4 regions of the Paenibacillus sp. 2TAF8 genome follow, and region 2 is predicted to be linked to each of the others. Evidence: a T-box and tRNA genes for the amino acid it is inferred to sense, from the RefSeq annotation. Region 2 holds a T-box; the other regions hold tRNA genes.
What was found. The T-box of region 2 lies ahead of leuS (leucine--tRNA ligase). A T-box ahead of a tRNA ligase gene usually reads a tRNA of that ligase, here a tRNA-Leu.

Region 1 (6,212 bases), on a different contig from region 2:
AATGAGGTCAGGATTTACTCCAATCTGCAGGATGGTTTTTTATATTTTTGATATACCATTCGGATAGCATCCATTCCACTCTTAATGTAGTCTAGATCTGTTTGCAAGGCTGCTATTGTTCATCTATATTGCCTATTTGTTCTTTTGTGCCCCATCAAGCCGTACGCCATGCCACTTAGGGTATGATGGCGAATATCAATAAAGACCATACTGATTTCTTCTCTCTCAGTAATAAGCGCTGTCTCAAAAGCCTTTAAAAACGAACATCGGTGAAGAGATTGAACACCGATACGTTCAAACGGGACCAAGCAGAGGTTTATCCTGCTTGGTCCCGTTTACGTTTTTCCGTCATTGTTGCTTTTTTGAGCTGATTGTGGGTAAGGCAAGGCCACCCGACTTCCAAGCTTACTTTTTGCAAGCCACGAAGCAGGAATCTTCGGAATCCTCGATTATTTTACCCAAGCACACTTTCAGGCTCGATCATTCGCCGAACCGACAGTGTGTATCCTTCTTCGCTACGCAGACGTTCTCTCATCTCGTTTTTTGCCGCATGTAGGTCAAGCTAAATGCAATTTCCCGGTCTCCCTGAGCCTTTGTGCATGTGCCCTTCAGGGGGCACTGGCTACAATCCTCACTCAGGTAATGACGTGTCAGAATCGGGTAGCCGCTCTCCTTCACCGTCCGACTTTCATACCGAAAATATAACGTCTGTCCAGCTGCACAAGTCCATGTATCTGACGTTTCGTTGTAAGTCCAGTTTCTCTTCTTTACCGATAGCTCGCTGAAAAGTCCTTGTTTTTTCCTTGTGATACGTTCCGTACTTCACGATCCCCTGAATGTTTTTCCCTTCAGATAACTGTAATTCTCCTCACTACCATCCCCGCATCAGCAATGACGGTCTTATAGCTTTAAAGACTTTCAAAATCATAAAAGAATAATTTATATTGCTGTACACCATATAAAGTTGGAGCGTCTACTACCATGTAAATAGTGGCCCCCGGAGGTACTGGTACAATATTCATAATATGACCCGAGCTTATTCCTGATGTATCTGCATACATTAGAGTAGAAAGATAACCATTGTTAAAATCATATTGAATTCCTAATCTGTTTGTTATGCTTCTGTCTTCACTGAGGCTTTCAATTCTAACAAATCGTGTTTTATCAGTAGTATTTGTCCACTTAAACCAGTCTTGGTCACTATTGTTCTGCAAGAATAGTGAATATTCAGCCCTATTGCTACCATTCGCAAAGATTAACGAAATAGCGTCATCCCTCGTATCTCCTATTCCTATCGCTGTAGGTGTTATCTCGCTAGCAAAAACTGATGATGACAGAGTTAGTAATAACATTGAAGTTAAAAGGACCGTAATCAACTTTCTAAGCCTCATTTTTATCCCATCCTTCTATCAAAATTTACAACCAATTCCATTATACAATAAATTTATATATAATGGTAGTTAATTAAGAATATAAAAAAAACGCCTTTTCTGGCGCAAGAATCGATTAATTTTGTCAGTAAATCACCTCAGTCTAAATAAAGATTTTCAGAGACAAGTTTGACCTGCAAAAATGTCCATATATGTTTAGTAAATAAATAAAAAAAGCCCTTGATCTACAAGGACTTTTCATATAATGCGGTCGAGAGGACTCGAACCTCCACGGGCATACGCCCACTACCCCCTCAAGATAGCGTGTCTGCCATTCCACCACGACCGCATGTCGTAAATTATCGGCAACAGAATTAATTATACCGGATTACCACGAAAAAGTAAAGCACTTTATTACTTTTTTCTCATCTTACAACGTTTTAACATTAAGCTATGCACTCCCCCTTTCTGGTTGCCTATAATCTGCACAAAATTCAGTCATATTTCCTTAGAAAGCACATATCATTAAATCTGATTCCTCAAAAAAGAGCTGTCATTTGAAAACAAATGATTTCATATTCACATCAGATAAAATGTTATATTAATTAACACAATAAACATGTTATATATAATAAATCTATTTTTTTGCGCAAAAGATTGACAAAACAAGGATAATTATGTGAATATATATATCATATAATTCGAATTCACACATAAAAATTAATTAAAACTAAAAACGCGTAATAAAACCTAACACAATAAACCACAGGAGGCGAAAGATCGTGAACCGTGGGAATAAGTTGCTCGATTACACCAAACTGCTTGACCCCTCTGTCCAGGTGGGAGGGTTCACCCATTTCTTTGGTATAGACGCCCACATCAAGGAAGGCACCATTCGGACAGCCGAAGACCTCGAATCATTTATGCGTTGCCAGCTACACCCAAGTCTCGTGCGACTCGAAGGAATGGCCATCAAGGGAATCTATGCCGCGACTGATCATAAGGATACTTGGAGAATTGCCTTAATCGACAAACTTGTGCACATACAACGGACCCCTCCTGAGTTGAGAGGGCAAGCAACAACCATAGGCAAACGTTTAATTAAACTCTCTCGAGCTTTGCACCCCTGGATCGATTTTAGCCCACTTGAACAGATCTTCGCCAAATACAACTCGGTTGGCTGCCTCTCCACTGTTCACGCCTGGATCAACCACCACCTCGACATCCCCGTCGAAGAGGCGGTTCTCGGTTACTTGCATTCAGCCATGAATGCATGCGTATCTGAAGCATGCAAAGTTATACTTCTAAGTGAAACTGCTACTCGGGAACTACTGTCTCGCCTGACCGCAGACCTCGAAAACGAATGGACTACCGTTAGCACTTCCTCTTCAGAATCACATATGCACCCCAATTCCATGTCTATGAAGTCATTATTCCCCAGCTTCCACATGCTCGGAGCGGGTCTCCACGCTTATAGAGCATAAACCCCATCATTCCTCTTACCTTTCTGCAGAACACACCAAAAACACGCCGCAAATCCTCTTGCTGGCGTGTTTTTTCATATTCATCCATTCAAATAACACGTACTTACGTAATAATAATTCATAAAATACACTTATTTCCGTATTTTTTAATTGTTAGATGACGAATTTACGTATATAATGGAATTCATAGCACGCATTTCTATCTATATTACACGAAGAATGACCTGCTGAATACTATAAAATCCACTCAGGGGTGAACCCTATTGAACAAGAAAAAACCAGTCACTCCATTCGGATGGGCTATCAAGCGACGGCTAACCGAGCTTCAAGTTGACCAGAAAACCTTTTGCGAACAACACGACATACCACCTTACCGTCTATCCAACCTTATACATGGCACACGAAAAGCAACTCGATTCAGACATCAGGTCGCCGACATTTTAGACATCCCCGAGGATCTACGATAAGTTTTTTTTCATAAAAGGAGGACTTCTCTCATGAGACATATTACATGTGACATTGAAAGCCTATCCTTCCAGTCCACCAATCATCAGTTGATCATTATAGATCATCATTGGATGATTCGAAGTTGCAACCAAGCCTGGCAGCACGGACTTCATAAACTTTTCTTACAGGCAGCCAGCCGACATAATCATTACCTGCATCTGATGGAGGCTTGGGCCGCACAACAGAAAAACCTCTATCCAACCAAATTTGCACAGTATCTGAGGCATAACGTCGTACCTTTTAACAAGCCCCATACATACGATATCTCTGTTACTACGCCACAAAACGAAGAAAAATGGTTTCGCGTTGAACTCACTCCTTTACAGGATGAGCCAGAGGCAGACTCCCGTCTCGCTTTAATTGCTCACACAGATATTACAGAGCAGAAAAAGACAGAGTTCCAGTTGCGGCAAGCCTTGACCGAAGCACGTACACTCTATGGACTACTGCCGATTTGCGCCGTTTGCAAACACATCAAGGACGATTCAGACAAATGGAACAGCGTTGAACGATACTTGGAGAAACACACTTCAGTTGAGTTTACACATGACATCTGCCCAGATTGTATCCGCCAGTTATATCCGAAATACTCCAACATTCTTGATAAGCACAACTAAAAATCCCTCTATTTCTAAATAAAAAACCTCCCTGTTGTCCGAAAGCATTACATTCGGCACAGATGGAGGTTTTTTTATTATCCAAAGGCACTTACGTTCCTTCCTGCTCTGACTTATTCCCGTCTTCCGATTCAGGTTGGTAACGATAACTGCCGGCATCTTTACTCTCTTTAAATTTTCGATAACGAGTGAACTCGATATACTCACTAATAAAAGACTGTTCTACAGCCGACAATTCACTCTCTTGGCAATTCAATTGCCGCAACACGTTAAAAAAATAATCTTCCCGCTTTTCCCGCACAATTGCTTCCTTCGATAGACGACCAATCATTAACCAGTCCAGACTAACATCAAAAAATGAAGCAATTTCAATCAGTTTATTTGTACTTGGGATAGATTTACCACGTTTCCAGTCACCAAGATTGCCCGTGCTTATCTTCAGCTGTTGACAGAAGGCCTTCTTTGTCATCCCTCTTTCGGCAATCAGGTCTTCAATTCGCTCATAGATTGACTGCATGCAAGAACCGCCTTCCAACCGTAATAATCAACGCAAATACCATATGATAGAATTATAGCACAATATTTCTGAATGCTCAGCTTTTTATACCAACCGAGATTCTCTCAATTAAGAGTGAAATGCCTACCATACTCCCTACCAATCCATAAGAAAATTAGACAATTTATGCAGGTCGGTCCATGGTTTCACCTTCAAAAGAAAAGTCCTGTTAAAAGTTATATTGATATTCTGTAAAGGCCAAGGGACTTCCATTAAACAGGAAGCCCCCTTGCTTTACAGTCTAACCAACCTATTATACTACCACGTTCATTAAGATCGTAAATTCATTCTAATCCTATCTACCTTCTCAATGTGGATGCCCAAATTAAAAGATAAATCGGAGCAATAAAACAAAAAGCCAAAAGACTAAGCGAGATTATAAAAGGTAAGCTAGAATCGATACCCACCGCATAATTTAACAACGCTTCATTAGCTAGTAGAAAGGATAGAAAACTTAGATTTTGAATCAAAATCAGGACTTTTCCAGTTCTAGAAAACTGAATCTCTTTATTCGCTTCAGTTAAATTAATATAATTCAATTTATCTGGCTTTTTAACTAATATTCCAATAAGAAACCACAAGAACACACCTATGACAGGCATGATGTACAGGATAGATTTGGGACCCCAGTTATCTGGAATATCGTTAGTAAAGTGGATTGCGATACGTTCAGGAATATCCGTCCAAAGATAAACTAATTTAAATACATGAAATAAAAAAATAGAAAGCGAAAGTATAAACAGAGTAACTTTAAAGTATTTCATTCTATCACCCTTCATGCTTAAAACTATATTGAACTCATTTGTCCGGTTAGCAGATTAAAGGAGCTCCCCAATCAATAACTTAGTACTGTACGTTTATTATGTATGTTTCTATATTCGGAATTAAATCCCGCTAAGCCAATTAACATCATAAAACCAAAAGAAAAAACACCCCTAAATTAATTAGGGATGTTTCACTCTTACATCTAATGCGGTCGAGAGGACTCGAACCTCCACGGGTATACACCCACTACCCCCTCAAGATAGCGTGTCTGCCATTCCACCACGACCGCATATTAAATTATAAAAGTGAGCCATGAAGGGCTCGAACCTTCGACACCCTGATTAAAAGTCAGGTGCTCTACCAACTGAGCTAATGGCTCTCGATCTAACTTCACCTGTTGTTATGCCATGCTTATCGAATGTTACAGAGCAGTGACTTCCAAAGAAATTCTGATTAATGGCGAATCTCTTAAAGGTGAAAAATGAGGTAATACTATGACCCGTAGGGGATTCGAACCCCTGTTACCTCCGTGAAAGGGAGGTGTCTTAACCCCTTGACCAACGGGCCTTATAAACAAGTTGTCTTTCTTGGCGACAAGAATGAGTATATCACAGATAAATATAATATTGCAATACTTTTTTTATTTCCTTTTACAATCCAAATTTTTGCTTGTATTCAAAGGTCATTTTGTAATCAGATCAGTCTAACTCTCGTTTCCTATTTACCTTAACTCGTTAAATCCAAAATCATATTCGTGTCATAACTGTACTTTAATTTTGTAAATTTATGATAAAAAACTTACAAAAACTTATTTCCACTTACAATATTGCAGATCACATTATAATTACTTATAATTAAGCTATAGTACAACGCACGGTCATCCATGAATATAAGGAGGCTTTACGTTTGTTTC
Region 2 (6,212 bases):
GCAACAGCAACATTAGGCTCCTTAACCATCGAGTTATCCACTGGAGTTACAATGTCAGATTTCTGCTCGCTCCCACTCCCGCCTGATGCAGTAGCAGCTATATTCTCCCGAACCGAAGCAGCCGACTGTGTAACAGAGGGACTCTGCTCACTTGTCGGCTGATCGGCGCCGAGCAGCATCGGTTCCCAGCCGCTAGGCGGCTGTTCACTTTTGCCCGACCATAATATCAGTATACATCCTAACACCGCCGCAGCAATGGACATCGCTTTGTTCCATCTCATCTTTCGCACACTCCCTCATATTCAAAATAGAGATCATTTCGAACACGGGCGGTGCTTCCGAACCGTTTAATGCTTTAGCTTATATAAGATACATATTTTCATGTCATGTGGACCAGCGTCTCATGCATACAATAGAGGGAAGATACTGCGCCATTACCGTAAAGCATGAAAGGAGGCCTGAACCAATGAAGGTTGGATTTATCGGAACCGGCAGCATGGGCAGCCTGTTGATCTATGCCCTGATTCAATCCGGTGCACTCGAACCCCGTCAGATTGCTGCAAGCAATCGAACCCCTTCGAAAGTACGTCAGCTTTCCCTCCGTTACCCCGGGCTGCATGAATCACAGAGCAATCGGGAAACGGTGATTCGCAGCAATATCATCTTCCTGTGCGTGAAGCCGCTGGAATTCAGACATGTCATCGATGACATCTTGCCGGTTGTGAATTCCAATCACATAATTGTGTCGATCACTAGCCCCGTGCAGCTACGCCATCTGGAATCTTCACTTCCTTGCAAAGTCTCCAAAGTTATCCCCAGTGTTACACATCAGGTCGGCAGCGGAGCAACCCTGTTCATCCATGGCGAACGAATGACTGCCGAAGACCGCAATATACTGGAAAGCCTGATGAGTCATATCGGCAAACCCTACCAAGTAGATGAGGCCTGCACCCGAATCACATCCGACTTCTCCAGCTGCGGACCTGCATTCATATCCTTCTTTTTGGAGCAATGGATTGAAAGTGCTGTGCGATTGACAGGGATCAAACGCGCTGATGCCTGTGCTCTTGCCGGTGAGATGCTATTAGGAACAGGCAAGCTGCTCACCGAAGGAGGTTATACTCCGCAAGAACTCCAGGCTCGCGTTGCTGTACCTGGCGGAATAACCGCACAGGCACTTGCACTGCTGAGAAATAATCTGGATGGCGTATTTGACAGCCTGATCCACACGACACATGAGAAATATGATGAAGATTTAGTCAAACTGGATGAGGTGTTTCGTGCCAGTGAAATTAACCGGCAACAATATTAACCAGTTTGCCTGGAACGGCAATGACTTTGCGAATAGTCTTGCCTTCCAGCGCCTGTTTCACAGATGCCAGTTCCATCGTATAATCCTGCATTGCCTGTGAATCCAGATCCTTCGCGATAGTCGCACGAGTTACAATTTTGCCATTCACTTGAACCACGATTTCTACTTCTGCATCCACCGTCATGGACTCATCGTATTCAGGCCAAGCCACGTAAGAAATTCCACCCTCATGTCCAAGACGACTCCACAGCTCTTCTGCCATATGCGGCGCCAGAGGTGACAACAGTTGAACAAAGTTTTCCATTGCTTCGCGAGGCAGTGTATCTGCTTTGTAAGCATCATTGATGAAAATCATTAACTGGCTGATCGCGGTGTTAAAGCGCAGGTGCTCCAGATCTTCCGTTACTTTTTTGATCGTTTTGTGCGCTGTACGTTTGAACTCATCCGTTCCACCGTCAACTGTAATTTTCTCATTGATCGCACCTGTGTCTTCGTTGATGAACAGACGCCATACACGGGACAGGAAACGATGCATTCCCTCAACTCCGTTTGCGTTCCATGGTTTGGTCGCTTCGAGCGGCCCCATAAACATCTCATAAAGACGCAGTGTATCTGCACCAAATTCGTTCACAATCTCATCCGGGTTAATGACATTACCGCGAGATTTACTCATTTTTTCATTATTAGTTCCCAAGATCATACCTTGGTTGACCAGCTTTTGGAATGGCTCTTTCGTGTGTACAACACCCAGATCATACAGCACCTTGTGCCAGAAACGAGCATACAGCAAGTGAAGTACTGCGTGTTCTGCTCCACCAATGTACAGGTCAACTGGCAACCATTGCTGCTGTTTCTCCTTTGAGATCAGTTCCTTGTCATTATGCGGATCGATAAACCGCAGGTAGTACCAGCAGCTTCCCGCCCATTGTGGCATCGTGTTGGTTTCGCGGCGAGCCTTCATACCCGTCTCCGGATCAACTGTATTTACCCAATCGGTAACGTTAGCCAGTGGGGATTCACCTGTGCCTGAAGGTTTGATCTGATCAATGTCAGGCAGCAACAGCGGCAATTGATCTTCTGGCACTGTCTTCATCGTTCCGTCTTCCAGATGCAGAATCGGAATCGGCTCTCCCCAATACCGTTGACGGCTGAACAGCCAGTCGCGCAGACGGTAGGTCGTTTTACCTTGTCCTTTGCCGTTCTCTTCAAGCCAAGCGATCATTTTCGCTGCAGCTTCTTCATTGTTCAATCCGTTCAGGAAATCGGAGTTCACATGTGCGCCGTCACCTGTATATGCCTCTTTTGTAACATCTCCGCCTTCGATAACTTCAAAGATATTCAGGTCGAACTGCTTCGCAAATTCCCAGTCACGCGCATCGTGGCCCGGAACAGCCATTACAGCTCCCGTACCATAACCCGCCAGTACATAATCAGCAATCCAGATCGGCAGTTTTGCTCCGTTTACCGGATTGATCGCGTACGCACCTGTGAACACACCTGTTTTTTCTTTCGCCAAATCGGTACGTTCCAGATCACTCTTGCGCGCAGCCTGCTCCTGATAAGCTTTAACCGCCTCACGCTGTGTTTCGGACGTAATCGCTTCAACCAATTCATGCTCTGGAGCCAGAACGGCAAAGCTTGCACCGAACAATGTGTCTGCACGGGTTGTAAATACTTTAATCACTTCTTCACGGCCTTCGATGGCAAAAACTACTTCAGCCCCGGTCGATTTGCCGATCCAGTTACGCTGCATATCCTTGATGCTTTCCGACCAGTCCAGCTCTTCCAGATCCTCCAGCAAACGCTCTGCATATTCCGTAATTTTGAGTACCCATTGACGCATCGGTTTACGCACAACCGGGTGGTTACCACGCTCACTTTTGCCATCAATAACTTCTTCGTTTGCAAGCACTGTACCCAAAGCTTCACACCAGTTCACCGGTACTTCATCGACATAGGCCAAACCTTTATTGTACAGCTGGATAAAGATCCACTGTGTCCATTTGTAATACTCAGGGTCTGTCGTACTGATCTCACGATCCCAGTCATACGAGAATCCGAGTGACTTGATCTGACGACGGAAGTTGTCAATGTTACGGAATGTGATGTGACGCGGGTGCTCTCCCGTATCCAGTGCATGCTGTTCCGCAGGCAGACCGAAAGCATCCCATCCCATTGGATGCAGTACATTATATCCACGCATCCGCTTGTAACGAGATACGATATCTGTTGCTGTATATCCTTCCGGGTGACCTACGTGTAGTCCGGAACCGGACGGATACGGGAACATATCCAGCGCGTAAAACTTCGGTTTAGATGGATCCTCACCTGTTTTAAACGTTTTATTCTCATCCCAAAATTGCTGCCAGTTTTTCTCCATCACTTGTGGCTGATAGCCGTGCTTCGGCTGATGATTCTCACTCATCTATATTCCTCCTTCAGGTTATAAGCAATTTATAACAACAAAAAAACCTCAGCATCCCGTAGCGTTTGCAGCGCTAGGGACGAGAGGTTGAATTCCCGTGGTACCACCCTAGTTAGCGGATGAACGTGCTTCGTCATCCACTCCCTTTAGACCTGTAACGGCGGTTAACCGATGCGGATTTCCAGTTCTGCACACAAGGCATAGAACTTTGTAATCACCGCATTTCTCCAAGGCGAGTTCGCAAAATACTGTCAATCGGCTTGCACCAACCGCCGACTCTCTGTCATGTACAGCATTTACTACTGATCCTTATCATCGAAATATGTATACAATATAGGAAGCATTATATAAAAATGCAAGCTCAAAGTCAATATGACATGTCACTTTCATCTGTTTACATGGCAGACTGTTACAAACCATATGCAACAGTCTGCTGATCAGATTTTCCGAAAACGTTCAATGCCCTCCTGCAAATTCTGGATTGTCCCGTCGACATGCTCCTTGTTATCATAATGACGGTAGTCACATTCAATCCGAAGAGCAAGATCAAAATACAAATCATACAAACGTCTGCGCTTTCGCTCATTTTCCGTTGTAATCTCACGTCCATATCCTTTGAGGAATCCTGGAGTATAGTTAAAATGACTGAAATAATGCTCCATTAGCGGATCACCCCATAACGAGCGTTCAAAATCGATAATGCCCGTAATCTGCGTATCCTGCACCAGCACATTGCCATCCCATAAATCCCAGCTAATCAGAACAGCTTCGGTCACCTCATCCAGTGCATCCGCTCTCTCCTCAATCAGACGTCTTAGCTCGTTGTAATCAATCCCGATGTCAACCTCCGCCTCTTGCCCATCGATGAGCATATCCTCCATTAACATCAAGAAGGCTTCTCTCCATGTGCCACGTTGTCTGTCTTTCCCGGAAAAATAACCAAACCGTTCACCCTGAATCTCGTTGATTCGCTTATTGTAACGACCTAACTGTTGTTCAACCTCTTCCTGCTCTTCGGGAGTACAGTGCGTTTTGGCCTGGTTGTATGGTTTCCCCGACATGTATTCCATAATAAAAAATTGCGCCGGAGCGAATTGGAGCGAAGAATCATAAACGAGCACCTGAGGCACAGGAACATCCTGCAGTTTGGCAACAAGCCGGAGTGCCTCAACTTCTGCCGTCATTAAATTCTGTTCACAGCGCATCAGATTGGTCGCAGCCAAAGGTGCAATTTTAAGAACAACTTTCCGTCCGTCATCAAGTGTGATTTTATAAGCTTGGTTTGCCCAGCCTRCAATCATTTCCTCATGATCTTGAATCGATACAGCGAGATGATGCTTCATAATCTGATCCAACTGCTCTTTGGACAATCTTGTTTTATATGCACTTTCCATAATTGTACCCCTCCCATTGTGAGATTATAATTCTTCTACTTCAGAAAACGTTTTCCATTACCATTTATTATGGCTGTCTTTGCTTCAAGCAGCAATACCTTTGATTATATCTGTTCGAAAAAAACTGCCCCCAGCAACATGCTCACTTGCTGCAGAAGGACAGTTCATCATAATAAATATACATCAAACCTGTTATTGATCAGTGTATTTTATTTCACGGCTACGTAGAACAATCGCTGTGCGCTGTCTCCAGCCTCTCCCCACTCGAAGTCGGCATATACCTTCACGTCCCGGAAGCCCGCTTTGCTTAATTCCAATCTCATCCAGTCCGGATCATAAGCACGCTGCACATGAACTTCCTCAAAACGCTGGTAGGTATCCTTGCTGCCACCGTCTATTCGCGAGAAAATGCTCAAATGATGTTCAATTTCACACCGTTCCTGATCGAAATCACACGTCCAAATATACGAGACCGAGCGCTCATCCAACACAAAAGGCTGTTCCTCATCATACCGAATCAGTGTATTCGGATGATGTACGTCAAACAGAAACGTACCTCCCGGCTTCAGCATCTCATACGTACGCTCAAATGTACGAATCACATCATCCGATTCCAGCAAATAGTTCACACAATCACAGAACGAAATGACAGAGTCTACCGGTTCCGGTACTCTCCATTCCCGCATATCCTGCTGCACCCAGCGAACACTGCCTTCCCGGTACAAACGATGTCCCTGGGCTGTGGCTTCCATCTTGCTACGGGCAACAGACAGCATATCGGAGGAGAGATCGATCCCCGTCACTTCAAAGCCGGAGTTCACCAGCGGAATCGTGATTGAACCTGTTCCACAGCCAAGCTCAACCACACTTTTAGGCATGCCATGCTTTTCCCAGGCTGTTCTTGCAAACCTTATCCAGTCCGGATAAGGCATATCTTCCATTAATTCATCGTAAACGTAGGCAAATTTCCGGTAAGACATGTCGGCACCGCACTTTCAATTTCATTTTTCCTTATCGGATAATATCAAAATCCAAAGAAAAAGCAGGGCATCCATTCCGGTGTTTACCCAGTCTGGCCCTG
Region 3 (6,212 bases), on a different contig from region 2:
GTTTAAAGCACTTCATTTAGCGTCAATGTTAGCGGAATTATCATTTTTCGTCATAATAATGTTTAAAAGAGGGGGTAAAGATTACAAAAAAGTCATTAATGTTTCATCAGAGAGAGACCTGGATATTAAACAAGTTTGTCAAGAGCTAAAAGTGTTATTCCTATATGTTAAAATAAAGAGAAGTTTTGCGTTTTGTTGCATATATTGACAAAAGTTTATTTATTGCATATCATACAATTAATAAATACAAAATTTGTATTTAAATTGTTTTCATTGGAATTTGTTTGGTTGATTAATCAAATTTGTGAATTGGGGAGTGTGTTGTCTTGTGAAAGCAAAAAAATTAGTAACATTTGTACTGGCATGTTCCATGGTATTCTCCGCAGCAGGAATGGCTGTCCTTCCTGTACCAACCGTATCGGCAGCTGATGCTTCCGGTACAACAGCYAGTCTGTCCGATATTTTAAAAAATCAGCGCCCGGATGGAGGCTGGAGAAAAGATTACAGTCAGACGTCAGGTGAATGGGCCAAATCAACGATCGATAACAAAGCTACATACTCAGAAATCAGAAGACTAGCAAGTGAGTTCAAAAAAACAAATGACCCGCGATACTCGGCTGCAGCGATCAAAGGCATCAACTTTTTGCTTAACATGCAGTACTCCAATGGCGGTTGGCCTCAAGTCTATCAAAGCTCCGGCTATCATAAACATATAACCTATAATGATGACGCGATGATTAATGTATTGTACATGCTGGATGAAGTCGCAGGACGTAAGGGGATCTTTTCCTTTATCGACAGTTCTCTCGCAAATCGCAGTAAAAATGCCGTTTCCAAAGGAGTGGATGCCATCCTGAATACCCAGGTAGTATCGGGTGGGAAGTTAACGGCATGGGGACAACAACATGATTCCAGTTCACTGAGACCAGCCGGGGCCAGAATCTATGAAGTGCCTTCATTAACGGCAGGTGAGAGCGTAAACATTGTGAAGTTTCTGAAAACGAGACCGGCTAATTCAAGAATCACTGCATCCATCAAAGGTGCCGAAGCCTGGTTTAACAAAGTGAAAATTACAGGATATCGGTATGAGAGAGCGAATGGGGATAGCCGAATTATTGCTGATTCCAGTGCATCACCGATCTGGGCCCGTTTCTATGAACTCGGTACAGACAAACCGATCTTTGTGGGACGTGATGGCGTTGTGAAATATAAGCTGAGCGATATTGAAAAGGAAAGAAGAGGCGGTTATGCATGGTACGGCAACTGGCCTTCCAAGCTTTAGAAAGTTCTCTTTTTGACTGGATATTCTAATAAGTCCACTGGTGCCTGAAATATAAGTTTAATCTATAGCAGGCCTGATCAGTGCGAATCGGTTACATATCTGATTCGCACTGATTTGTGATGGATAGATATGTGTGTTGACATGTTAAACTGCGCATGGTATATTATTTCTTGTCGCCGATAATAATCGGAGAGACACAATATATGCGGTCGTGGCGGAATTGGCAGACGCGCACGGTTCAGGTCCGTGTGGGCTAACCCCCCGTGGAGGTTCGAGTCCTCTCGACCGCATCGCATAAAAAGGTTCCTCAGATTAATTTCTGAAGGAACCTTTTTTATTTTTCTGAGTAGACTTATAATTTCTTTTCTTGATTAAAAAAGCCCTCAGTTCCTTCCATGCCAACATTGGGCAAGGTTCTGAAAAGAGGGCTTATTGCTTAATTCTTATTGATTCACAGGTTCGGCAGTGGGTTCAACGGTAGGTTCAACAGCAGGTGTAACATCTGTTTCAACGTTAGTCTCCATGTCTGTCAATGGAAGTTCAATCTCAAATTCGGACGCAATGTCCTCTTCAGAGATAAAGTTCGTACCCGATAGATTAGCTACGAAAGTGGTTACACTTCGTGCTGGGAGCTGTGCGGTAAACGCACGGTTAGAGACATTAATTGCAGGTTGACTAGCCAGGTTCCGACTAGCGTCTGTTACCCAAGAAGATACGCTGGAAGCATTGCCGTTCTGCAACACAAATTTTTGGTTAACAGCAGATGTACCGCGGTTAATCGCTACGATAACCACTCGGTTATTGCCTTTGTACGCAGAAACGAAAGTGTTTGTATCCGGGTTTTTGGAAGCATCTACTCTGACATAGCCTGGGCGAATGAATTTAGAGAAATGAGCCATATTGTATCCGCGCTTACTGATCGTACCGTCTTCCTTCATTGGTCCATATGATCTGCGGATATACCACCATACATAGGCTTGAAAGTCGCCCTCCACCATTGCATTGTGCATGTGGTAGGAGATGTCGAGCGCTTCCGGCCAGCGGTCAGCGGAATTGTTGTCACTGTTCGGATAATATACTTCAGTCATCCAAAGCTCTTTGCCAGCGCCCTTCTGTTTGAAAAGAGGATAGGCAAAATTGTTGAACTGTGTTCCATACAAATGTGCTCCCAGAATGTCCATGTTAGCAAGTGCCTGTGAATCATTCAGGATTGGGTCGGATATGTTTTTCAAGTATTGGAAGGATTCTGGAGCCATGACTTTGGCACCTTGAATGCTACCTGCATTTTCTTTCATGAAACGAAGAATCTCTTGCGGTGTCCACCAAGTCCATTCATGAGCGTAATCCGGCTCGTTTTGAACGGAAATGGCATACAGGTTCACGCCGTTATTTTTCATATAAGTTACAAAATCATTCAGATGTTGCGCATAAGCAGCGTATTTGTCATACCGTAATCGTTTTGCATTGGGATCACCGTTTCGATTAAACGTTTCAACCATGCTGCTTGGAGGATTCCAAGGCGATGCAAACACGATAGCTCCCTTTTCAATCGCACGTTTGGCTGTAGCCAATTCACGAGACCAGTTATTCCGATCCGGGTCAACCCAGATTCGGAGCACGGAGAATCCCAGTTGGTTCTGATCATTTCCGAAAGCGGTTTCACGTTGTGCTGCCGTTAAGTCACCAATCCAAGCGGGATGGTTAATGCCGCCGAAGCCACGTATTACTTGTTTCTGTGAGGATAAGTTAATGTTGGCGTCACTCGCTGCGGATACGTTCGTTGGGGTTAACATCAATGGTAGTGCTGTTAAGCAGGCTAACATAATGTTGACTGATTTTTTAAATTTGAGATTCAACTTCAATGTGCTCACTCTCCTCGGTATAATTGACTTGCGTAAGCTTGGACAAGAAATGTAAATTCCTCGGTATAGCTTCGAAAAGGGTGGGGCATCACTTCCTCTCAATGTAGAAATGTGTTTAATGGATAACTTGGCTAAAAATCTTTGTTTTGTAAATTCTACTATATTATTCCTGTTAAAAATACCTGATATATTGCAGTTCTTTGTAATTTTTTATATTTTCATGACATTATTGCTATTTTCATAGCAGAATGACCTTCTTCGGAATTTATGTCAGAGCGGGAAACAACTTAGAAGGAGAAGGGGGGGGGATCATTCAGAGCATGTTGCTCCCGAGGCAGATAGAAGTCAGTTGATTCAAACCAAGTATATTGAGCGTTTAGCTCGGGCATTAAACCGTGAACGAAAGAGAGAAACCTCTGATTTTTGAAAAGCGGATCATTTTACTGAAACGTTAAGGGTTCCATTGTAGGAAAACTTATGGAAATTCAGAATGTAAAGCTTGCTTTGATGCAGGCTTTTTTGTGTTCCAGTTGTCCTAGAATGAATTGGGAAAGGCAGCTTACATATAAGTGCCCATGATATCAAACAATGAGAACAACACGTTAGAGGGGGTTGCAGGGTATGAAGCGAAATAAAAGAAAACAGGGCTGCCTGGGTGCACTGAGATTTCAATTTTGGATCTGCTTGTGTGTCGTAAGTGTAGTCATTGGAACAGGCGGAACTGAAGTTTCTGCCATATCACCGGAGACGACTTCATCAACTGCTTCTCAGCTCAATCGACTGGCCATTATTATTGATGATGTCGGTAATGATATGAAGGGTACGAAGGAGATTTTGGATATGCCTGTGAAGCTGACTGTTGCCGTGATGCCTTTTTTGCAAACAACGAAACAAGATGCAATCGCTGCGCATGAAAAAGGGATGGATGTGATTGTACACATGCCGATGGAACCCAAGAAGGGAAAGCCTGAGTGGCTTGGACCAGGGGCAATCACATCCAATCTGACGGACGAGCAGGTTCGGGAACGGGTGGAAAAGGCTATTGATGATGTGCCCTATGCCATTGGCATGAACAATCATATGGGTTCCAAAATTACTTCCGATAAACGTATCATGTCTATTGTGCTGGATGTATGTCTTGAGCGAGGTCTATTTTTCGTTGACAGCCGTACGAATTTTCGTTCCGTAGTTGGTGAGCTTGCCGTAGCCAAAAATTTGCCGCCCGTGGGCAATGACATTTTTCTGGATGACCAAAATACGAAGGCACACATTCGCAAACAGCTTGATCTGGCTGCGAAGCATGCGGTTGACAAGAAAAGCTGCGTTGTCATTGGACACGTGGGGCATACAGGCATGAACACCTCTGCCGTGATTCGCGATTCAGTCTCCCGCTTGCAAAACCAGGTTCAATTCGTAGGCATCGGAGAGATGGTACGAGATGTATGGCACTGGCAGGCCGCACCTAGGCTACCGACAGATAATAAATAATACCTTCGGCAATCGACTGGGCAATCCGTTTTTGTTCTGCGGGATCATTGATTCTCGCCCGGTCGGCTGCATTGCTCAAAAAACCGGTCTCCACAATCACTGCCGGCTGTTTCACATAGTTCAACATGTAAAACGTCTTGCCCCATACGACGTCACGATGCGTTCCGCATAAGCGGTTCATGGCATCTTGAATCGATTGTGCCAGCAAATAACTACGACCCTCTTTCTGGTGAAGCACTACAGGGCCATGAGTAGCCGAACGCGGGCTCCAGTTGGCATGAATACTGACGACAATATCCGTGCTTACTTCTTCACTAAGGCTTTTGCGCTGTGCGAGATCTCTTATATGACGTGAACGGGTATTCAACCAGCGGTTCTCGTCACTGAGCGCGTAGTCGCCAAGACGGTTAATGATGACCGCGTAACCTTTGCTGCGAAGCAGCAGATAGATCTTTTGACTAATCGCTAAATTGATATCTTTCTCTAAGATACCTGCTTCTGTTGTGCCGCCATCAATACCGCCATGCCCAACATCCAGCAAAATAACGGGTGCTGCAAAAGCATGATGGCTTGAGCGATAAGCATCTCCATCGGTCATCGGCATGATGGATGGCTGATTGGCAACCGGATCATGCCCAATCAGCGCGGAAGCGAAGGAGATACCGGGAAGAGAATAGACACTGATCAGCAGCGCGGTAGAAACGGTCAACAGCAGCTTATACATGGAAACACACTCCTTAACAAAGTTGGTATCCAAGTTAAAAGTGAGACATGATGGATACCTTTGGCATTAGACTGTGCAATTCACATCATTTCATACGTTGATTGCAAAAAAATGTTTAATTCAATCACATCTTGCGCACAATAGAACTAACGTTACTTCACGAATGTGCGGAAGAAAAGGAGGCTGCATCATGGCTAAAAGTGATGAGCTTGTTAAATATATTACACAGCGTGTGGTGCATTATATTGACACCCCGAAGGATGAGCGGAAAGAACGGAGAGCACAGAGCAGAAGGAAAGAGCCATGGTCGATGAAATGGTTTGGCATGATACCGTTCGCAGTATCTCTGTGGGTGGCAAAAAGAAAAAAAGATTCGGAGTGAACGGTTGTTTTACACCTGTAATCCTCTAAAGAGAGTTAACGTAGCTAACGCGAATGACACATAACGGTTGAAAACAAAGATTTAGTTTTTCAATTGTAGTATTTAACAAGGAACATTCGCCGTAACCAACTCAAAGACGCAGTCCTTAAAAAGGAATGCGTCTTTTTGTGATGTGTTTGAGGTTTAAGAAGAGTTGCGAATTGTGAGAACGTAAAAATGTCCGTCATTCAACAGTTTATTTATGGGAACAAACCGTTGTACAGAGTTAAAACCCCCAAGTCCTATGTAAAGAAGGACTTTTGCTGTTTCTTCCATATGCCACATTTGGTACCCGCTTATCGGCAATGGGCCCCCGTAGAATAGATTGCGTTCTCCTGCTGAGAAGATGAGGGAATCGGTATGACCAGTTGTAGGAATGCGCTGAATCTGTTGCTGGACCTGAGAGATTTGCAGCGGTTCTGATGTCAGCCAGAT
Region 4 (6,212 bases), on a different contig from region 2:
TTGTATAAGTGAGAGCAGCGTTCTGGCAGCCCAGAATGGATAAAATGCGATGTTCATACCAAGTAGTCCTTTCTGCAACGATACTTCTATATCATTTATCTTACGGTGCACGCTGCAGTAAAACCACAAACAAAGTTATCATATTCCCGTCAGAAAATACGAAAGACCAGTTGCGCAGGTGGCATCTGGTCTTACATTAAACTTTGTTGTTGTGTTATGCCATGGCAAGCGTAAAGGCAATCAGAAGCATAAGTAGACTGGACATACGCACCAGAGTCATATAAGATTTGCTGGGGTCGTTCTCACCTCGTACGAGCCAGCCATAGCGAAGATACCAGCCAAACCTGGGGAAACACAGATTAATCATACATAAAACCATAAATATAAAAAAGAGAGTTTTCATCGTCGATCTTCCTTCCTCGTCAACCATTAACGGGCCTGCCTTTATGGTCTGCGCCTGGAAAAAATGTAGACAATCAGTATACTGACGATGATCAATAAACTTTATCTGTGTATTTCTGAAAGATAGGCAGGTTATTGTGAATGGATAAAGATTGATATGATTAAGAACTATTACCCAAGAACTACATTGTTTGAATAACTGTGGTACAATAAAATAGATTGTTTAATATCAACACATACCATCTGGAGTTAAGGATGTGAGATGGAGGACACACAGACATGAGTCTATATAATCAACTCCCGATGCAATGGGAATTTATTATTTCGAAATTAAAATCCTCCGTTACGGTAGTTGACGCTACCTCGCCTGAGCTTCCGCTCATGTATGTAAACGAACATTTTACCCGGTTGACCGGATATACGCACGATGAGTCGATTGGACGGAATTGCCGGTTCCTGCAGGGAACAGATACAGATCCCGAAACCGTTTCACGTATTCGGGAAGCGATAGCCACACAACAATCGATCAAGGTCGAGATTTTAAACTATACCAAGAGTGGTCAGAAGTTCTGGAATGAACTGAATATTGATCCCATCTTCAATGAATCAGGGGATTGTCTTTACTTTGTTGGCATTCAATATGACATTTCTGAACGGAAATTTGCGGAACAGCAACTGAAACTCGCCGCATCGATAGCTGAGAAAACGAGCAGAGGACAGCTGGAATTCATCGGCAAGTTGAATCATGAGCTTCGTACACCGTTAAACGGAATTATGGGCATGATCGAACTTGCGGGAATGGGTGATATGACCGAAGAGCAAAAAGAGTATCTGGATCTGGCACGTCAATCGGGAGAAGCGCTCCTGAACATTGTAAACAACAGTCTGGATATGGCAAAGCTCGGCAGAGGCAAAATGGGAGTGGAACATATCGAGTTTCAGCCGCTAAAGCTGATTCAGCAAATTGTGAAGACACATGAACTGGTAGCCATGAATAAAAAAGTTCGTTTATTTTGTCATGCTGATTTGGGTATTCCTGATGTGCTGTGGGGCGATCCATTAAGACTACGGCAGGTGCTTGATAATTTGCTGAGTAATGCCATCAAGTTTACGGAGCAAGGAGAAGTGCAGCTTCTAGTGGATGTCAAGCAGCAATCGCATGAGATGACCATGTTGACTTTCTCTGTAAGGGACACAGGTATCGGCATTCCGTCTCATCAGATGGACCAACTGTTTGATGCCTTTACGCAATCTGATATTTCACATGCTAGACGGTTTGGAGGCAGTGGCCTTGGATTAACGATTTGCAAAGAGCTGTTGGAATTAATGAACGGTACCATTACTGTAGATAGTGCTGAAGGAAAAGGGACAGAGTTTCAGGTGACCGTGCCTTTTCTAAGCGGGCAAAGTATTTTTAACGCAGGATAAGAGAGTGCAAAGTAAGCAGCCGGAATAGATCTGGCTGTTTTTTGTTGTGGAATGGATTGTTTTACGAACTGGCGTTCTGTTATAATGCTAGGGATGTTAGTGTTACATGGGGGAGGCACATCATGAGTAGGAGACGTGGCAGAAAAGGAAGTCGAGGGAAACAGCGATTCAAAGGAAAACTGCTAACCTTAGTGGGCATGATATTGATTGCTCTTTATGCATGGGCCGGGGGAGAGTGGCCGCTGGACATTCCATCTCCGTTCAAACCAAGCGACAAGAGTGTAGATCATACAATTACTTTTCCTGCAGATCGATATCCTGAAACAGCAAACCATATTCGGAAGGCAATTCAAGCCGGGCATGCTGATGTCTGTACGATTGACCGAAAAGGCGCCGAAGGGAACAGGGAGTTGTCGCTGAAAGGTGTTCCGGTCAAAAAAGGGAAGGATCGGGATGAGTGGCCTATGGCGATGTGTGCAGAAGGGGGAAAAGGTGCGGATATCCAGTACATTACGCCTAAAGATAATCGCGGTGCAGGCTCATGGGTGGGTAATCAACTAAGTACATATCCGGATGGTACGCGCGTTAAATTTGTTGTGAAATAAAACAGCACCTGTTGCGGCAATGGAAAGGTTCGGAGACGAAGTGTTTTTTGCTTAGGGAAAATATAAAAAAAGTCATTATCAGTCACATAAAAAAAACCAGACGTTAGTGGCGTCTGGTTTTTGAGTATAAGTTCGCTGTATTTGAAAGACAAGGTCTCCGGTATACAGCTTATATATCTAATAGCATATGTCTACGTTCTCTGTAACTAGGAGCAGTTGAATATGCACAATGACAAGTACCTACACGAGCTGCATAGTGCCTAGATGGTGAGAGCGAAGGGTTAAAAGGCGAGTGACCTGTTCGACTTCATCAAACGGAATCCACACATTTCCCTGGACCGTCCGTAAAGAGAGAATGGAGCTGTCGGCAGATCGCTCCGGGAAGCCAGTTACTGTCTGTCCGCTTGTATTCCGAACCAAAATTTGTTGATTGCGCCGAATGGCAATTTCTACCTCTTTTTTCATAAGTCATTGCTCCTGATTTATAAGATGTTCATCCGTATGTCTAAGTTATCAATGGTTAATTTGTCTTCATTATCTAGTCTATCAGAACTAGGTATAGATTTCCAGTAGAGAAATAATCAAACTGTTCTAGGTGTATTGACTTAGCGAGTGGAAAGGCGTTACTGAACATAAGCTACAGGGTTATATAAGGTATGAGGAAGAGGAGGGGAACAGCATGACGAAACTGTTCGTTGGGCTTGCTCGTTCGGAGCACGATGCAGTTATCTTATTGAATGCGTTAAAAAAGGAAGGTATCAAAGATCAATATCTGGGGGCTGTAGCCAAGGAGCAGTTAGATCTGGAGATGATTAGTGAGAAGACGGGACTACCCAAACCGCTAAAAGGTGCCGGAACAGATGGAGCGTTTGGAGCGCTGAAGGGCATATTAGCCGGGCTCGGAAAACGAATGGATCAGACCGCATCCATCGGGAAAGCGGTTCGGAGATTAGCAGGCAATGAGATTGGAAGTGAGACAGATGATCTAGTCTTAACGCTGACAGAAGCAGGCATTCCTGAAGAGGATGCACATCATTACGAGGACTGGTTACTGCAAGGTCACATTCTGGTTTTTGTAGAGTGCAGTGAGGAGCAAGCGGAGCGTGTGAAGTCCATTTTGTTTTTTTTAGTTTAATTTAAGGCTGATTTTAGGTTCCTTTAATGTTGGGGGGGTATTCTTATCTCACACCTCCCTTAATATAGATGGTTTACCGGAAGTCCGGGACCGCAACTCGGACTTTCTAGGCACTGTGAGCTGACGCTTGCAGTGCCTGTTTCATTTTTTTAGGAAAAAGTGTTGCATTATTAATTTGTTCATGGTAAGATATTTCTTGTCGCCAAGAAAATAATACATACGCCGGGGTGGCGGAATTGGCAGACGCACAGGACTTAAAATCCTGCGGTAGGTGACTACCGTACCGGTTCGATCCCGGTCCTCGGCATCTCTAAGAAAAGATCACATGAGCTCTTGTTAAACAAGAGTTCATGTGATTTTTTTATGCAATTTTTTGCTTCTAGAAATATGATTTCATCTCAAGCAGTTTCTTCATAACCCCGCAGTTCATAAACACAACACCCACATAATACATATCAGAAAGTGGATTCGGGCGTCTTTTTATGAAGTGAGGTGACAATGGTGTATACTATCTGTAGGCATATATTACCTTTCCCTTGCTGACGGATGAAGTTCCAATAAGATACATTACTCGAAAATCGGAGTGCAGTGTAACTTGCACATATGAACGAGTATCCAGTCATCAAACAACACAACAATCTATGGACGGAGGACTCAAGTTTATGTTGAAACAGCTTAAGCCATATAAGGTATTACAGGAGCGTAGAATCGAAGAACTGAAATCCGATGCGTACCTGCTGGAACATCTAAAATCGGGTGCTCATATCGTATTGTTGTCCAATAGCGATGATAACAAGGTGTTCAACATCGGTTTTCGTACACCTCCCGAAGATGATACAGGGGTAGCTCATATCCTGGAACACTCCGTGCTCTGCGGCTCGAAAAAGTTTCCGGCCAAAGATTCCTTTGTGGAGCTGCTCAAGGGTTCACTCAATACATTCCTTAACGCCATGACGTATCCTGACAAAACCGTCTACCCCGTTGCGAGTCGCAACGATCATGATTTCCATAACTTGATGGATGTGTATCTGGATGCGGTATTAAATACAAATATTTATGAGAATGAAAAAATATTTTTGCAGGAAGGTTGGAATTACAACCTGACTTCTGCAGATGACGAACTGACATACAACGGTGTGGTGTATAACGAGATGAAGGGTGCCTTTTCTTCGCCAGAACGGTTGGTTCGACGAGAGGTGCTGAACTCTCTTTTCCCGGATACGACATACTCCTGTGAGTCTGGGGGCTTCCCGGAGGCGATTCTGGATCTCACTTATGAGGGATTGCTTAATTTCCACAAACGGTACTATCATCCGTCCAACAGTTACATCTATCTGTACGGGGATATGGATATGGAAGAGAAACTGCAATGGCTCGATGAACATTACCTGAGCAACTATGATCGGATCGAGATTGACTCTGAGGTTAAATTGCAATCTGCCTTCCCGAAACGGGTGGACACGGTGAAGTCCTACTCTGCGGGAAGCACGGAATCCGAAGTAGACAACAGCTTTTTGACCTATAATGCGGTAATTGGCACAAGTCTGGATAAGGAATTGAACATTGCGTTTCAGATTTTGTTATACGCATTGCTCAATGCACCGGGAGCTGTTCTGAAGCAAGCCTTGCTAGATAAAGGCATCGCGAAGGATGTTTACGGCTCTTATGATGATAGCTTGTATCAGCCTGTGTTTACGGTGGGACTGAAGAAGAGCAACTTGTCCAGCAAGGACGAATTTCTCGGGACGATCAAGGAAGTGCTGGAGCGTGTTGTGAAAGAAGGATTTGACCCGAAAGCATTGCTTGCCGGCATCAATTCTTATGAGTTTAACCACCGGGAAGCGGACTTTGGCCGCATGCCGAAAGGACTGATCTACGGACTCTCCTCCCTCCAAAGCTGGCTGTATGATAAGGAAGCAGCTTTCACGTATTTTGAGGCGAATGATGTATTTGCAGAACTTCGGTCCAAAATGAAAGACGGTTATTTCGAACAACTGATTGAGAAGTATTTATTACAAAATACACATACATCATTTGTCGCGCTCACACCGGACAAAGGCTTGAACGCACGCAAGGAAGAGGCGCTGAAGGAGCGGTTGAAGTCAGTGCAGGCTGGACTTAGTCCAGAAGAGGTGCAGGGTATGATTAAGCGTACCGAAGCACTTGCCGAGTACCAGAACACTCCTTCCACCAAGGAACAGCAGCAGGTCATCCCGACGTTGTCTATTGAGGATATTGATACGAATGCGTCTAAACTGTACCAAACGTTGAACAACGTGGATGGCACAACGGTTTTGCATCATAACTTGTATACGAATGGCATCGGATATCTGAGGCTGTTGTTTGATATCAAGGAAGTACCACGGCGCTTATTGCCTTATGTGGGATTGCTCAAAAACGTACTTGGTTACGTAGACACACAAAATTACTTGTTTAACGAGTTATCGAATGAAATTCATATCCATTCTGGCGGAATCAACAGCGGGGTTGGTACGTATGCGAATGCGCATCAGCTTCATGATTTCAAAGCAACCTATGAGTTCAATGCAAAGGTGCTTTATGACAAATTGGGATTTGCTTTTGATATGATTAAGGAAATCGTGTTTACGTCACGTTTTGACAACTCCAAGCGACTTTTCGAG

Region 1: it encodes a tRNA-Leu, which carries the amino acid that the T-box ahead of leuS (leucine--tRNA ligase) is inferred to sense. The anticodon was not compared.
Region 3: it encodes a tRNA-Leu, which carries the amino acid that the T-box ahead of leuS (leucine--tRNA ligase) is inferred to sense. The anticodon was not compared.
Region 4: it encodes a tRNA-Leu, which carries the amino acid that the T-box ahead of leuS (leucine--tRNA ligase) is inferred to sense. The anticodon was not compared.

Annotation. Positions count from the first base shown of each region.
Region 1 is NZ_JBFRFN010000006.1:387,278-393,489, reverse strand. Features, by position in the region: partial or broken gene AB4Z30_RS11880 (transposase) at 317-899, opposite strand; gene AB4Z30_RS11875 (hypothetical protein) at 909-1,391, opposite strand; tRNA gene AB4Z30_RS11870 (tRNA-Leu) at 1,637-1,719, opposite strand; gene AB4Z30_RS11865 (urease accessory protein UreF) at 2,153-2,854, shown strand; gene AB4Z30_RS11860 (XRE family transcriptional regulator) at 3,118-3,321, shown strand; gene AB4Z30_RS11855 (hypothetical protein) at 3,352-3,978, shown strand; gene AB4Z30_RS11850 (helix-turn-helix domain-containing protein) at 4,070-4,495, opposite strand; gene AB4Z30_RS11845 (DUF1648 domain-containing protein) at 4,834-5,298, opposite strand; tRNA gene AB4Z30_RS11840 (tRNA-Leu) at 5,506-5,588, opposite strand; tRNA gene AB4Z30_RS11835 (tRNA-Lys) at 5,606-5,678, opposite strand; tRNA gene AB4Z30_RS11830 (tRNA-Glu) at 5,795-5,866, opposite strand; gene AB4Z30_RS11825 (DeoR/GlpR family DNA-binding transcription regulator) at 6,206-6,212, shown strand, end outside.
Region 2 is NZ_JBFRFN010000015.1:65,673-71,884, reverse strand. Features, by position in the region: gene AB4Z30_RS20780 (ComEA family DNA-binding protein) at 1-281, opposite strand, end outside; gene comER (late competence protein ComER) at 467-1,312, shown strand; gene leuS (leucine--tRNA ligase) at 1,293-3,737, opposite strand; T-box leader at 3,810-4,062, opposite strand; gene AB4Z30_RS20765 (phosphotransferase family protein) at 4,175-5,131, opposite strand; gene AB4Z30_RS20760 (class I SAM-dependent DNA methyltransferase) at 5,341-6,111, opposite strand.
Region 3 is NZ_JBFRFN010000018.1:101,836-108,047, reverse strand. Features, by position in the region: gene pelA (pectate lyase) at 329-1,282, shown strand; tRNA gene AB4Z30_RS22690 (tRNA-Leu) at 1,488-1,572, shown strand; partial or broken gene AB4Z30_RS22685 (carbohydrate-binding protein) at 1,879-3,105, opposite strand; gene AB4Z30_RS22680 (divergent polysaccharide deacetylase family protein) at 3,766-4,632, shown strand; gene AB4Z30_RS22675 (N-acetylmuramoyl-L-alanine amidase family protein) at 4,607-5,356, opposite strand; gene AB4Z30_RS22670 (YqzE family protein) at 5,547-5,738, shown strand; gene AB4Z30_RS22665 (hypothetical protein) at 5,922-6,212, opposite strand, start outside.
Region 4 is NZ_JBFRFN010000011.1:115,911-122,122, reverse strand. Features, by position in the region: gene AB4Z30_RS17735 (hypothetical protein) at 1-57, opposite strand, end outside; gene AB4Z30_RS17730 (DUF6199 family natural product biosynthesis protein) at 215-403, opposite strand; gene AB4Z30_RS17725 (ATP-binding protein) at 682-1,830, shown strand; gene AB4Z30_RS17720 (NucA/NucB deoxyribonuclease domain-containing protein) at 1,953-2,435, shown strand; gene AB4Z30_RS17715 (hypothetical protein) at 2,676-2,900, opposite strand; gene AB4Z30_RS17710 (hypothetical protein) at 3,115-3,570, shown strand; tRNA gene AB4Z30_RS17705 (tRNA-Leu) at 3,792-3,877, shown strand; gene AB4Z30_RS17700 (insulinase family protein) at 4,233-6,212, shown strand, end outside.